Regions from separate parts of the Telluria sp. AIW5 genome, predicted to be linked through region 1. Evidence: predicted binding sites of a transcription regulator. Region 1 holds the regulator's gene; each other region holds the start of a gene.
The links. Region 1 encodes HrcA, which represses chaperone genes, less so after heat shock. Its sites were predicted from a motif close to TTAGCACTCNNNNNNNNNGAGTGCTAA; they were not measured.
Positions count from the first base shown of each region.

Region 2: rpoH (RNA polymerase sigma factor RpoH) is a predicted target of HrcA. The motif match lies at 1,394-1,420, and genes of this name have one in related genera.
Region 3: groES (co-chaperone GroES) is a predicted target of HrcA. The motif match lies at 2,010-2,036, and genes of this name have one in related genera.

Region 1 covers NZ_CM155289.1:1,214,856-1,218,836, reverse strand. The annotation lists gene AC1MEM_RS05380 (outer membrane protein assembly factor BamE) at 1-467, opposite strand, end outside; gene fur (ferric iron uptake transcriptional regulator) at 547-981, shown strand; gene hrcA (heat-inducible transcriptional repressor HrcA) at 1,291-2,313, opposite strand; gene AC1MEM_RS05365 (HAD family hydrolase) at 2,389-3,105, opposite strand; gene AC1MEM_RS05360 (hypothetical protein) at 3,332-3,937, shown strand; gene AC1MEM_RS05355 (hypothetical protein) at 3,959-3,981, shown strand, end outside.
Region 2 covers NZ_CM155289.1:5,347,330-5,351,310, reverse strand. The annotation lists gene rpoH (RNA polymerase sigma factor RpoH) at 376-1,269, opposite strand; gene ftsX (permease-like cell division protein FtsX) at 1,799-2,719, opposite strand; gene AC1MEM_RS23515 (cell division ATP-binding protein FtsE) at 2,716-3,390, opposite strand; gene ftsY (signal recognition particle-docking protein FtsY) at 3,411-3,981, opposite strand, start outside.
Region 3 covers NZ_CM155289.1:1,906,378-1,910,358, reverse strand. The annotation lists gene AC1MEM_RS08395 (EVE domain-containing protein) at 1-202, opposite strand, end outside; RNA gene ssrS (6S RNA) at 290-471, opposite strand; gene AC1MEM_RS08385 (cell division protein ZapA) at 518-829, opposite strand; gene AC1MEM_RS08380 (hypothetical protein) at 826-1,071, opposite strand; gene AC1MEM_RS08375 (hypothetical protein) at 1,241-1,699, opposite strand; gene groES (co-chaperone GroES) at 2,137-2,427, shown strand; gene groL (chaperonin GroEL) at 2,468-3,981, shown strand, end outside.

The DNA of each region.
Region 1 (3,981 bases):
TCGACCACGTCATTCTTGAAGTAGACGGTGACGCGGCTGGTGGTCAGCTCGCCATTGCCGCGCGCAAGATAGAACGGGTAGTCCCAGCGGTCGGCGTGGAACATGTCCATCAGCAGCGGCGTACCGAGCAGGAAACGCACCTGCTCGCGGGTCTGGCCCACTTTCAGCTGGTCCAGCATTTCTTGCGAGACGAAATTGCCTTGCTGGATGTCCGGGCGGTAGGGCGAAAAGATCCACAGGAATTTCTGCAGCTTCGTGCTCTCGGTCGTTTGCGCACCGGCATTGGCCAGCGACGCCGACTTGCCGGCATCCGCCTCGAGGGCAGCCGCGGACGTGTTCACCGGTGCGGCCGGCTTGGTCTGGTTGCGCCATGACGCGCAGCCGGACAGTACCAGCGTGCAGGCAAGGCCAGCGGCGAGCAGGGCCTGGGGCTGGAAACGATGAACAACGGCATCAAACACGCGCATAAGTAACCTCAAAACGTTTAAGCGGGAGCTATCAAAACGCTATATCATAAAGCACTCCGCCCATCTACGAGTAACAAACATGAGTAACAGTCCCACCGACCTGAAGGCGAGCGGCCTGAAGGCTACCTTGCCACGCCTGAAAATCCTCGAAATTTTCCAGAACAGCGAAGTGCGGCACCTGACGGCGGAAGACGTCTACAAGATCCTGCTGGCTGAAAACATGGACGTGGGCCTGGCCACCGTCTATCGCGTGCTGACCCAGTTCGAGCAGGCGGGCCTCCTGAACCGCAACCACTTCGAAACCGGCAAGGCGATCTACGAACTGAACGCCGGCTCGCACCACGACCACCTGGTCTGCCTCGATTGCGGCCATGTCGAGGAATTCTTCGACGAAGAAATCGAATCGCGCCAGAACAAGATCGCCAGCGAGCGCGGTTTCAAAATCGCCGAGCACGCGCTGGCGATTTACGGCAATTGCATCAAGCCGGCCTGTCCGCACCGTCATGGCGGTTAAGCGCGGATTGCGTTCGCAATGAAAAACGGCGCCATTGGCGCCGTTTTTTGTTTCGGATGCATGTGCATTACCGTAGGGTGGGCACCCCCGTGCCCACGCGGGAAGTGGCGCAGGGTTAGCGGGATTCGTATCGACGCCGGCAGCATCAAGCAAGCGTTTGCAATGATCATTTGTGAGCGTAGTCGTTTCGCGGGCGGCACGATCCTATATCAGCCAACGTGACGCCAGCATCCGCGTGGGCACGGAGTGCCCACCCTGCGAGCGTGTGAAAAAATCCTCCATGGCTGCCCTGGAGTTTTTTCACACGCTCTACGAGTTGCTCAGGGCATTCGACAGCAATTTCGCCGTGATATCCACGATGGGGATGACGCGCTCATACGCCATCCGCGTCGGCCCGATCACCCCCAGCGTGCCGACGATCTTGCCGTTGACCTCATACGGCGCGGTCACCACGCTCATCTCGTCCATCGGCACCAGTTTCGACTCGCCGCCGATAAAAATCTGCACGCCGCCGGCCTTGCTCGACATGTCGAGCAATTGCATCAGGCCGGTCTTTTGCTCGAACATCTCGAACATCTGGCGCAGCGAACTCATGTTCGAGGACAGGTCGGACACCGACAGCAAATTGCGTTCGCCCGAAATGACCATCTCTTCGCTGCCTTCGGCCATCGCCTCGCTGCCGGCTTCCACCGCGGTCTGCATCAGGCCGCCGATGTCGTGCTGCAGTTGGCGCAATTCGTGCGTGAGGCGGTGGCGCACCTCATCGAAGGTGAGGCCGGCGAAATTCTGGTTCAGGTAATTGGCCGACTGTACCAGCTGCACCGGCGTGTAGTCGACTTCGGTCAGCAGCAGGCGGTTCTGCACGTCGCCACGCGGGTCAACGATGACGAGCAGGATGCGTTTTTCGGACAGGCGTAAAAATTCGATTTGCTGGAACACCGACTCGCGCCGAGGACTCTGCACGACGCCGGCAAATTGCGTCAGCGAGGACAGCATCTGCGCCGCGTTGGCGATGAGTTTTTGCGGCTGCTGGGCTGGCAGGCGCATGCGCTCGGCGTCGACGCCGTGCTGGTTATCGAAGTGCTGGACCGTCAGCAGCGTGTCGACGAACAGGCGGTAGCCGCGCGGCGTGGGCACCCGGCCGGCCGAGGTGTGGGGACTGGCGACATAGCCCATTTCCTCGAGGTCGGCCATGATGTTGCGGATCGTCGCCGGCGACAGGTCGAGGCCGGAGATTTTCGACAGCGCACGCGACCCGACCGGCTGCCCGTCGGCAATGTAGCGCTCGACAAGGGCTTTCAGCAGGGTTTGGGCTCGGGGTTCAAGTTGCATGGGGAGTGGTGGCGCGCAGAATGGTTGCGTATCTATTATGCACCCTCAGCCCAGCGCTGTGGGCCGAGCGCGCGCTCAAGTGTGTTCGCGTTTGAGCCAGTCCAGCAACCCATCCATGTCGGCGACAGTCGCATCGGGCTGCACGCCCTCTTCCAGGTGGCGCCGGCTGGCGGTACGGTTCATCCAGACCGCGCGCAGCCCGGCGCGCTGGGCGCCCTGCACGTCGAGCAGCAGGTCGTCGCCGACGTGCACGGTGTCCTGGGGTGCCACGCCCAGCGCCTCGCAGGCGGCGTGGAAAATGGCTGCATCCGGTTTCGCACGGCCAAAACTGGGCGCGGCCACCGAAACATGGAAATGGTTGGCCAGGCCGATCGTCTGCAAATCGGCATTGCCGTTCGTGACCGAGCCCACCAGCACGCGCCCCTTCAGGCGCAGCAGGCCGGGCAGCACGTCGTCGTAGGGAATCACGGCGTTGCGGGCGGCAAAGAATTCGGTCATCGCCAGTTCGACCTTGTCCGCGTCTTCGCCGGCCTGTTCGAAAGCGGCGATCAGGCCGGCACGGCGCAGCGCACCCAGGTCGAGCTGGAATTCGGGACGGCGCGCCAGCAGCGCGAGCCGGGCATGGCGCAGGCTGTCGATGGTAAACCGTTCGGCCACGCGCGGCGCGTTGCTCGCCAGCCAGGCAAATAGCGTCTGCTCGGCCTGCACGATGACAGGCGCGATCGGCCACAGCGTGTCGTCGAGGTCGAACAGGATGGCTTTGGGCCAGGGGCGGCGGTGGGAAGGCTTCATCGGCGGGGCTCGTGTGGAAGGGACCAGCATAGCGAGGCCAGCGACGAAATGCAAACGTGCACGCCGGGCAGCCGCGAGCGGTGGTGACAGCGTGAGCGTTACAAGGTGATACACACCCTAATGAGCCCGGGGCTTGTCAAATGCTCTAAAATGATGGGCAAACTTCTACCATGCGGCTGGGTGCCTCGGGTTGCGCGCCTTGTCCCTCCCCTTTTTTGGAGAAATTATGATTCGTTCCCCCCTGCGTGCCGGCATTGCGCTGGCCTGCGCGCTGAGCCTGTCCGCCTGCGGCGGCGGCAGCGGCGATGTCTACGTCGGCGGCACCATCGTCGGCGCTACCAAGGCCGGCCTGGTCCTGACGAACAACGATGGCAAGCCGTTCGAAGTTGCCGCCGGCGCGACCAGCTTCGTGTTCCCCGACCTGGTGGACACCGACGCCAGCTACAACGTGAAAGTCATCGCCTCCCCCGACAACACGCAGCCGACCACGCCCGGCGGCACGGACGGCTGCAAGGTGGTCCCCGGAACCGGCACCGGCAAGGCGGTCTTCAGCGTTTCGACCGTGCGCGTCGTCTGCACCCTGAAGACCTACCCGCTGAACGCCCGCATCAACGGCGCCCATGCCGCCGGCCTGGAGATCGTTAATGGCGCGGACCGCAAGGTGGTGCAGCCTGCCGACACGACCGTCGAGCTGACGCCGATTGCCGAAGGCGCGGTCTACGGCGTGACCGTGCTGACCTCGCCGTCCGGCCAGACCTGCACCGTCGCCAACGGCTCGGGCACCATGACCACCGCCGGCCAGACCGTCGACGTCAACTGCACCGCGCCTTAATTACATCCTGTGGAGAGTATTTTGAAGAAATCGATCCTGGCGCT
Region 2 (3,981 bases), 1.4 Mb from region 1:
ACCGGTCGGCTCCGTTATCGCGTTAAACGATTGTGGCGGCGGTGAGGACGCATATCGCCGCCGCCGCCATCGCGTCCTGCGCCGTGCGCAAGAGCAAGCATCGATCAAGATAGCGCAGAGGAAACGCAAGGAGAACGTCAGTTCATGACGCTTGCGATACATCAATAATTTGCAGGGAATCAATGGCACAGGCGCGACGCGGCAGCGTCGGCGACAGGGCGGAGGGGACGGATGGGGCAGGATGCGCGGGGGCGGGGGAGAAAATTCGATCGTGACGGCGGCCCGCGTGGGTAGCGGTGCGTTGACGATGAACTGGTTCGGAAATAAAAAAGCGGCCCTCACGGGGCCGCTGTGTCCTGCCTGATGTCTGGCTGATCAAATAAACGCCGCCAGCGCACCTTTCATCTTCTTCAATGCCGCCGATTCGATCTGGCGAATCCGCTCGGCCGACACGCCGAACTCTTCGGCCAGCGTGTGCAGGGTCGCACCCGAGCCGTCGTCGTTCGCCAGCCAGCGCGCTTCGACGATGCGGCGCGAACGTGGGTCGAGCTTGCCCAGCGCCGTTTCCAGGCCTTCGGACTGCAGGCGCGTGACCTGCTCGGCCTCCAGCACCCTGGTCGGCTCCTGCTGGTCCGACGACAGGTAGGCGATCGGCGAGAACTTGTCGTCTTCGTCGTCGGTCGGCGCTTCCAGGGCGATGTCGCGGCCCGAGAGGCGGGTTTCCATCTCGATCACTTCTTCACGCTTGACGTCGAGCATCTTCGCCAGGTCGTCGACCTGGGTCGGGGTCATCGCGTCCAGGCCCACCTTGTTGCTGCGCAGGTTGAAGAACAGCTTGCGCTGGGCCTTGGTCGTGGCGACCTTCACCAGGCGCCAGTTTTTGAGGATGTATTCGTGCATCTCGGCCTTGATCCAGTGCATCGCGTACGACACCAGGCGTACGCCCTGGTTCGGGTCGAAACGCTTCACGGCCTTCATCAGGCCGATATTGCCTTCCTGGATCAGGTCAGCGTGCGGCAGGCCATAGCCGAGGTAGCCGCGCGCGATCGACACCACCAGGCGCAGGTGCGAGAGCACCAGCTTTTGTGCGGCGTCGAGATCGTTCGCTTCGCGCAGCCGCTTTGCCAGCGAGACCTCTTCCTCGTGGGTCAGCATCGGCAGGCGGTTCACGGCGGAAATATATGCGTCAATGTTGCCAAGCTGCCCGGTGAAACCGAGGTTCAGGGCACGATTGCTGGTCGGAACCAATGCGGATGGTGCGGACGTCATATTTTTTCCTCGTAGAGTAATCTTTGCTGCATCGATCAAGTCCACCGGACATCCCGGAGGCTGACTGCACAACGATGTGCAAGATGCGTATCAGACCTTGTTTACCTTCACTTGAGTACACATATTAGCACTCCCCATGGGAGAGTGCCAGCCACGCCCTTCCTGCGTCGGCGCGTTTAAGTTTCGTTAAAGTATTTCTGTGTGGAACAGAAAAATAGGATGATTGAATGTAAAGCAGCTTCCTGCATAACTGTTGAGATAGCTCAAACGTACGGGGCTTGCGGCAGCGGTCAGGGCTCAGGTTACGGGGGCGACGCGCCTGTTTTCTGTTAGCTGGCGCACGGAGCACAAGATTCGGCGGTCAGGTGCGACGATGTCTGGCGAGGTCGCGGCGTTCACGCCTACAAGGCAGGACGTGAAAATTTGCATCAAGGCACAACATAGGGCGTTCGGTCGTACGGTGGCCGCGCAAACAAAAACGGGTGATACAGCTGCGGCCATATCACCCGTCATGTGGGCCAGCAAGCCCTCAGCGCATCCGCGCCAGGTGCCGCTGCACCGACAGCAAGGCCCCGATCAGCCCCAGCGCGGCACTGATGGCCAGCAAGCCCGCCACCTCGAACACCCCAAGCGGCGCCAGCTGGAATTCCGATGCATACAGCCGCGCGAACTCGGCAATCGCCCCATTCAGCGGATGCAGGCCCAGCGCCACCACGCCCAGCGCAACGGCGCCGGCGCACAGCCCGAGCAGGGCGCCCGTGTAATAGAAGGGGCGATGGATGAAATTATCGGTCGCGCCCAGCAGTTTGGACACGGCAATTTCCTCACGCTGGGTCATGACTTGCAGGCGGATCGTATTGAACACCACTGCAATCACCACCACACCCAGCGTGACGGCCAGCAGCAGCAGGGCCAGGCGCAGGATGGCGAGCAGGGCGGCCAGGCGTTTCACCCAGGCCGAGTCGACCTGCACCGTGTCCACGTGCGCCAGCGCGCCCATCTGCTCGACGATGCCGTCGATGCGCGCGGCCTCGGCGGTGCTCTTGAAACCGTCCAGCGTCATCACATAGCTATCGGGCAGCGGGTTCTCGCCCAGCGTGTCGAGCGCGGCGGAAAGGCCGCTACGCTCTTTCAAATCGTCGAGCGCCTGTTCGCGCGGCACGAACGCGATGCGCGCGTTGCTGCCTTGCAGGATCTGGCGCAGCTGCGGCTCCAGCGCCTGGGCCTCCTCGCGCGTGGCGTCCGGTTTCAGGAACAGGCTCACTTCCGGATCGACCGACAATTGCTCCGACATCGGGCGCACGTTGTCGAGCAGGGTGATGCCGGCAAAGGGCAGCGCGAGCGCGACCGCGACGACCACCACGTTGAACAGGAAACTGCCGGGCGCCTTGCGCACGGTCGACATCGCCGCCCTCAAGGCGAAACTGTGCTGGCGCAACCACGGGCTCATGCCGCACCTCCAACACGGTCAGTAGGGACGAGTTCACCATGTTCGAGGCGAATCACGCGCGCCGCGGCGTCGAGCACCTGCTCGTCGTGGGTCGAGATCAGGCAGGTCACGCCCACCGAGTGAAACGCGCGCAGGGCGTCGAGCACCTTGTCCGCTGCCACGCGGTCGAGGTTCGCGGTCGGTTCGTCGGCCAGGATGATCTGCGGCCGGTTGACGATCGCGCGCGCGATCGCCACGCGCTGCTGCTCGCCGCCGGACAGTTCCAGCGGATGCGCCTTGGCGCGGTCGAGCAGGCCGACCTTGTCGAGCGCGGCCCGCGCGCGCTGCTCGGCCCCGGCCTTCGGCGCGCCGGTCACCAGCAGCGGCAGCATGGTGTTGGCCAGGATGTTGCGGTCGTTCAGCAGGCGCTGGTGCTGGAAGATCAGGCCGAGTTTGCGGCGCAGGAAAGGGATGCCGGGTTTGCCCAGCTTGCCGATGTCCTGGCCGAACACGATCACGCGCCCGCTGCTTGGACGCTCGATGGCGGCGATCATTTTCATCAGCGTCGACTTGCCGGCGCCGGAAGGGCCCGCCAGGTACACCAGCTCGCCCTTGTTGATGTTCAGGGACACCTCGCGCAGGGCGGTGGCGTCGGCGGAATATTTCTTCGAAACTGAGTGGAATTCGATCATCTGGACCTGGCTCTTGTTCTTTAACCCAGCAGCGCTTCAACGAACTCTTCTGCATTGAAAGGCTGCAGGTCGTCCAGCTTCTCGCCGACGCCGATGAAGTACACCGGGACCGGACGGGTGCGTGCAATCGCGGCCAGCACGCCGCCTTTGGCCGTGCCGTCGAGCTTGGTGATCACCAGGCCGGTCAGCTGCAGCGCGTCGTCGAAGGCCTTCACTTGTGCCAGTGCGTTCTGGCCGGTATTGCCGTCGATGACGAGCACGATTTCGTGCGGGGCGGCATCCATGCCCTTGCCGATCACGCGCTTGATCTTTTTCAGCTCTTCCATCAGGTGCAGCTGGGTCGGCAGGCGGCCGGCGGTATCGACCATGACGACATCGACGCCGCGCGCCTTGCCCGACTGGACCGCGTCGAAGGCAACGGCCGCCGGGTCGCCCGAGGCTTGCGAGATCACGGTGACGTTGTTGCGCTGGCCCCAGACCATCAGCTGCTCGCGCGCGGCGGCGCGGAAGGTATCGCCCGCCGCCAGCAGCACCGACTGCTCGGAACGCTGCATGTGTTTCGCCAGCTTGCCGATGGTCGTGGTTTTACCC
Region 3 (3,981 bases), 690 kb from region 1:
CTTCCGCGATTCCCGCGACACCGGGAACGGCGCAGCTGGAGTGATAAAACAGGATGCCGTCGCCGACCTGCATCCCATCGCGCATGAAATTACGGGCCTGGTAATTGCGTACGCCGAACCAGGCAACGGCCTGCCCCGGCGCTGCAAGAACGTCGTCGAAACTGACTTCATCGGGCTCGGATTTCATCAACCAGTAGCGCATCGAAACTCCTGAAGAAAAGGCGCGCAGATAAAGCGCGCGCGCATAAAAAAACGGCTGCGTGCTATTGCCCGCAACCGCTTTTTGGAATGAAGCCCCGCCTGTGCCGTAACTTGCCGGCATCCCGAACCTGATGGCTCAAGGTGGTCACAGTCAGTTCAATTTCGGGTTCGTCGAACTAGCGACGCTCACGCCCATCAAACACTATCCCGCAACCTATGCATGTAAATGGTTCAAGGAATATATGGCAGTCTCGAACACCGCAGGGTGAGACGCAGTTTACTCGCTTGAACTGTCATGTCAAACGAATTTGGCCGCTCAGGACAAATTTTCTTGCGGCGCCAGGGCCTGGTCGAGGACGCTGTGCATGGTCTCGAGTTTTTGTTTCACTTCGAGCATCGTCATGTCCGACAGGGGTCCCTGCGGCGACTTGACCGACAGGAATTCGGCAGCCACGCTGAGCGCGGCCATGACCGCGATGCGGTCGTTGCCCTTGACCTTGCCCGAGTCGCGCAGCGCGGTCATCTTGCCGTCGAGGTAGCGCACGGCGTCGCGCAGCGTGGCCTGCTCGCCTTCCTTGCAGGCCAGGCGGTAGGGCTGGCCCATGATCGTTACGTCCAGGTAAATCATCGGGCAGCCTCGGGTTCGATGGGTTCGGCGTCTTCTTCTGCTTCAGCTTCAGGCGCGGGCAATTGCTCGATCACGGCTTCGACCTTGTGCTGAACCTCGACAAGGCGCTCGACGAGCGCCATGTTGACTTCGTTAAGCAGCAGGTTGGTCTGGCGCAGTTGCGCATTCTCGCTGCGCAGCGATCCGACCAGCTCGGCGAGCCGCTCGATTTTGTCGGATAAGTCTTGGAATTCGGAAATCATTCGTAACTATAGGTTGGATAAGCTTTGACAGTCAACAGGATAGCGCGTTGTGCGGCCCGCGGGCTTTTCGTTAGCACCGGTTTTCTTTGCACGCAACTCCTCTTACCTGGCAACATCCCGGTAAAACCGCTGCAGCATGCCCGCCTTCCCGCCCGGCTGTGCGAGCCTGTCATTCAACGCGCGGAATCGGGTTGAAATAATTGCCTTCGAACTTGGACAGCGAATCGCGTTTCTCCTGCGGGAAGGCCAGCTCGATCTTGCCGCGTTTTCCGAAGCGATACTGCAGCCAGCCGCTCCCATCCTCGGCGACCTTGCCGCACACGGACAGGATCTTCCTCCCGCCTCCGGTCGGGCACGACAGGTAATCGGTTTCGCCCTTCCCGCACAGGGTCAGCGCGCGCGGCGCATCGAGGTAGCGCTCAGGATCGAAATCGGCAAGGTCGATCTTGCCGAAGTCCCTGGACGGGAGATAGACGTTTTGTTTGAAACGCTCATCCGGTTCCGGTGCGGAGAACGAGCTCGCTTCGGCGCGCACCAGCTGCCAGGTCCTGGCTGCCGGCGACCAGGCAAACGTAAACTGTTCGACCAGCGGTCGACCGAGGGGGGAACGATGATCGGGTATTGCCAAAGAGGATATCTCTTTTTGAAAAACATTTTCTAATAGAATTATTTCACCACTGGCTAACCGCCCTGCATGCCCGGCGCGCCCAGTCCGAAATCGTGCCGCAAGTAGCTTTCGCAGAAACCTTTGATACCGATCAATTCCCTGTCAACAGTGCGTCAAGCCGCCCGCAGACGATGCTAGTCTCTTCGCTTCGTGCCGGCGCAGGCGGGGCTGCCGCAAGCCCCAAGCGCATCCCGCCGCTTGACGCAACGCAAGCTCGTGCAATTTATTTTGCAACATGGCCGCTTGAAATACCCCTACATCGTCCCTATAATTAGCACTCGTTAGTTGAGAGTGCTAACAACTCTTTCAAGCCGCAACGCTTCCAGCGCGGTCCAAGGCCGTAGCGGCAACCGAAGCAAACAAAAGCTAGTCCACACCACTGAATAAAGGAGTTCTGCATGAATCTTCGCCCACTGCACGATCGCGTTATCGTGAAGCGTCTCGACCAGGAAACCAAGACCGCCTCCGGCCTGATCATCCCTGATGCAGCCGCCGAAAAGCCGGACCAGGGCGAGATCCTCGCCGTCGGCAATGGCAAAGTCCAGGACAACGGTCAGCTCCGTGCACTGGAAGTCCAGGTTGGCGACCGCGTCCTGTTCGGCAAGTACTCGGGCCAGACCGTCAAGGTCGACGGCCAGGAACTGCTCGTGATGCGTGAAGAAGACATCATGGCCGTGCTGGTCAAGTAATCCTCCCCAGAACATTTTCGAATAAATCGGAGAAACAAACATGGCAGCTAAAGAAGTTATTTTCGGCGACGCAGCGCGCGCCAAGATGGTTGAGGGCGTCAACATCCTCGCCAACGCAGTGAAAGTCACCCTGGGTCCTAAAGGCCGCAACGTCGTGCTGGACCGCTCGTTCGGCTCCCCGACCGTCACCAAGGACGGCGTCTCGGTCGCGAAAGAGATCGAACTCAAAGACAAGCTCATGAACATGGGCGCGCAGATGGTCAAGGAAGTCGCGTCGAAGACCAGCGACAACGCCGGCGACGGCACCACCACCGCAACCGTGCTGGCACAAGCCATCGTCCGCGAAGGCATGAAGTTCGTTGCCGCCGGCATGAACCCGATGGACCTGAAGCGCGGCATCGACAAGGCAGTGGCTGCCACCGTCGAAGAGCTGGCCAAGATCGCCCGTCCATGCACCACCACCAAGGAAATCGCGCAAGTCGGCGCCATTTCGGCCAACTCGGACTACTCGATCGGCGAGCGCATCGCTGAAGCGATGGAAAAAGTCGGCAAGGAAGGCGTCATCACCGTCGAAGACGGCAAGTCGCTGAACGACGAACTCGACATCGTCGAAGGCATGCAGTTCGACCGCGGCTACCTGTCGCCGTACTTCATCAACAACCCGGACAAGCAAGTCGCCATCCACGACAATCCATTCGTCCTGCTGTGCGACAAGAAGATCTCGAACATCCGTGACCTGCTGCCGGTACTGGAACAAGTTGCGAAAGCCGGCCGTCCGCTGGTGATCGTCGCCGAAGACATCGAAGGCGAAGCGCTGGCGACCCTGGTCGTCAACAACATCCGTGGCATCCTGAAGACCGTCGCCGTCAAGGCCCCAGGCTTCGGCGACCGCCGCAAGGCCATGCTGGAAGACATCGCTGTCCTGACCGGCGGCCAGGTTATCGCTGAAGAAGTCGGCCTGACCCTGGAAAAGGTCACGCTGGCAGAACTCGGCCAGGCCAAGCGTATCGAAGTCGGCAAGGAAAACACCATCATCATCGACGGCGCCGGCGCTGCTGAAAACATCGAAGCGCGCGTCAAGATGGTGCGCATCCAGATCGAAGAAGCGACCTCGGACTACGACCGCGAAAAGCTGCAAGAGCGCGTGGCCAAGCTGGCCGGCGGCGTTGCCGTGATCAAGGTTGGCGCTGCCACCGAAGTCGAAATGAAGGAAAAGAAAGCACGCGTCGAAGACGCACTGCACGCAACCCGCGCAGCCGTTGAAGAAGGCATCGTGCCAGGCGGCGGCGTTGCCCTGCTGCGTGCCCGCGCTTCGATCAACATCAAGGGCGACAATCCTGACCAGGAAGCCGGCATCAAGATCGTCCTGCGCGCAATGGAAGAGCCGCTGCGCATGATCGTCCAGAACGCTGGCGAAGAGCCATCGGTCGTCGTCGCAGCCGTCCTGGCCGGCCAGGGCAACTACGGCTACAACGCCGCCAACGGCACCTATGGCGACATGGTCGAAATGGGCGTGCTGGACCCAGCCAAGGTCACCCGCTCGGCCCTGCAAAA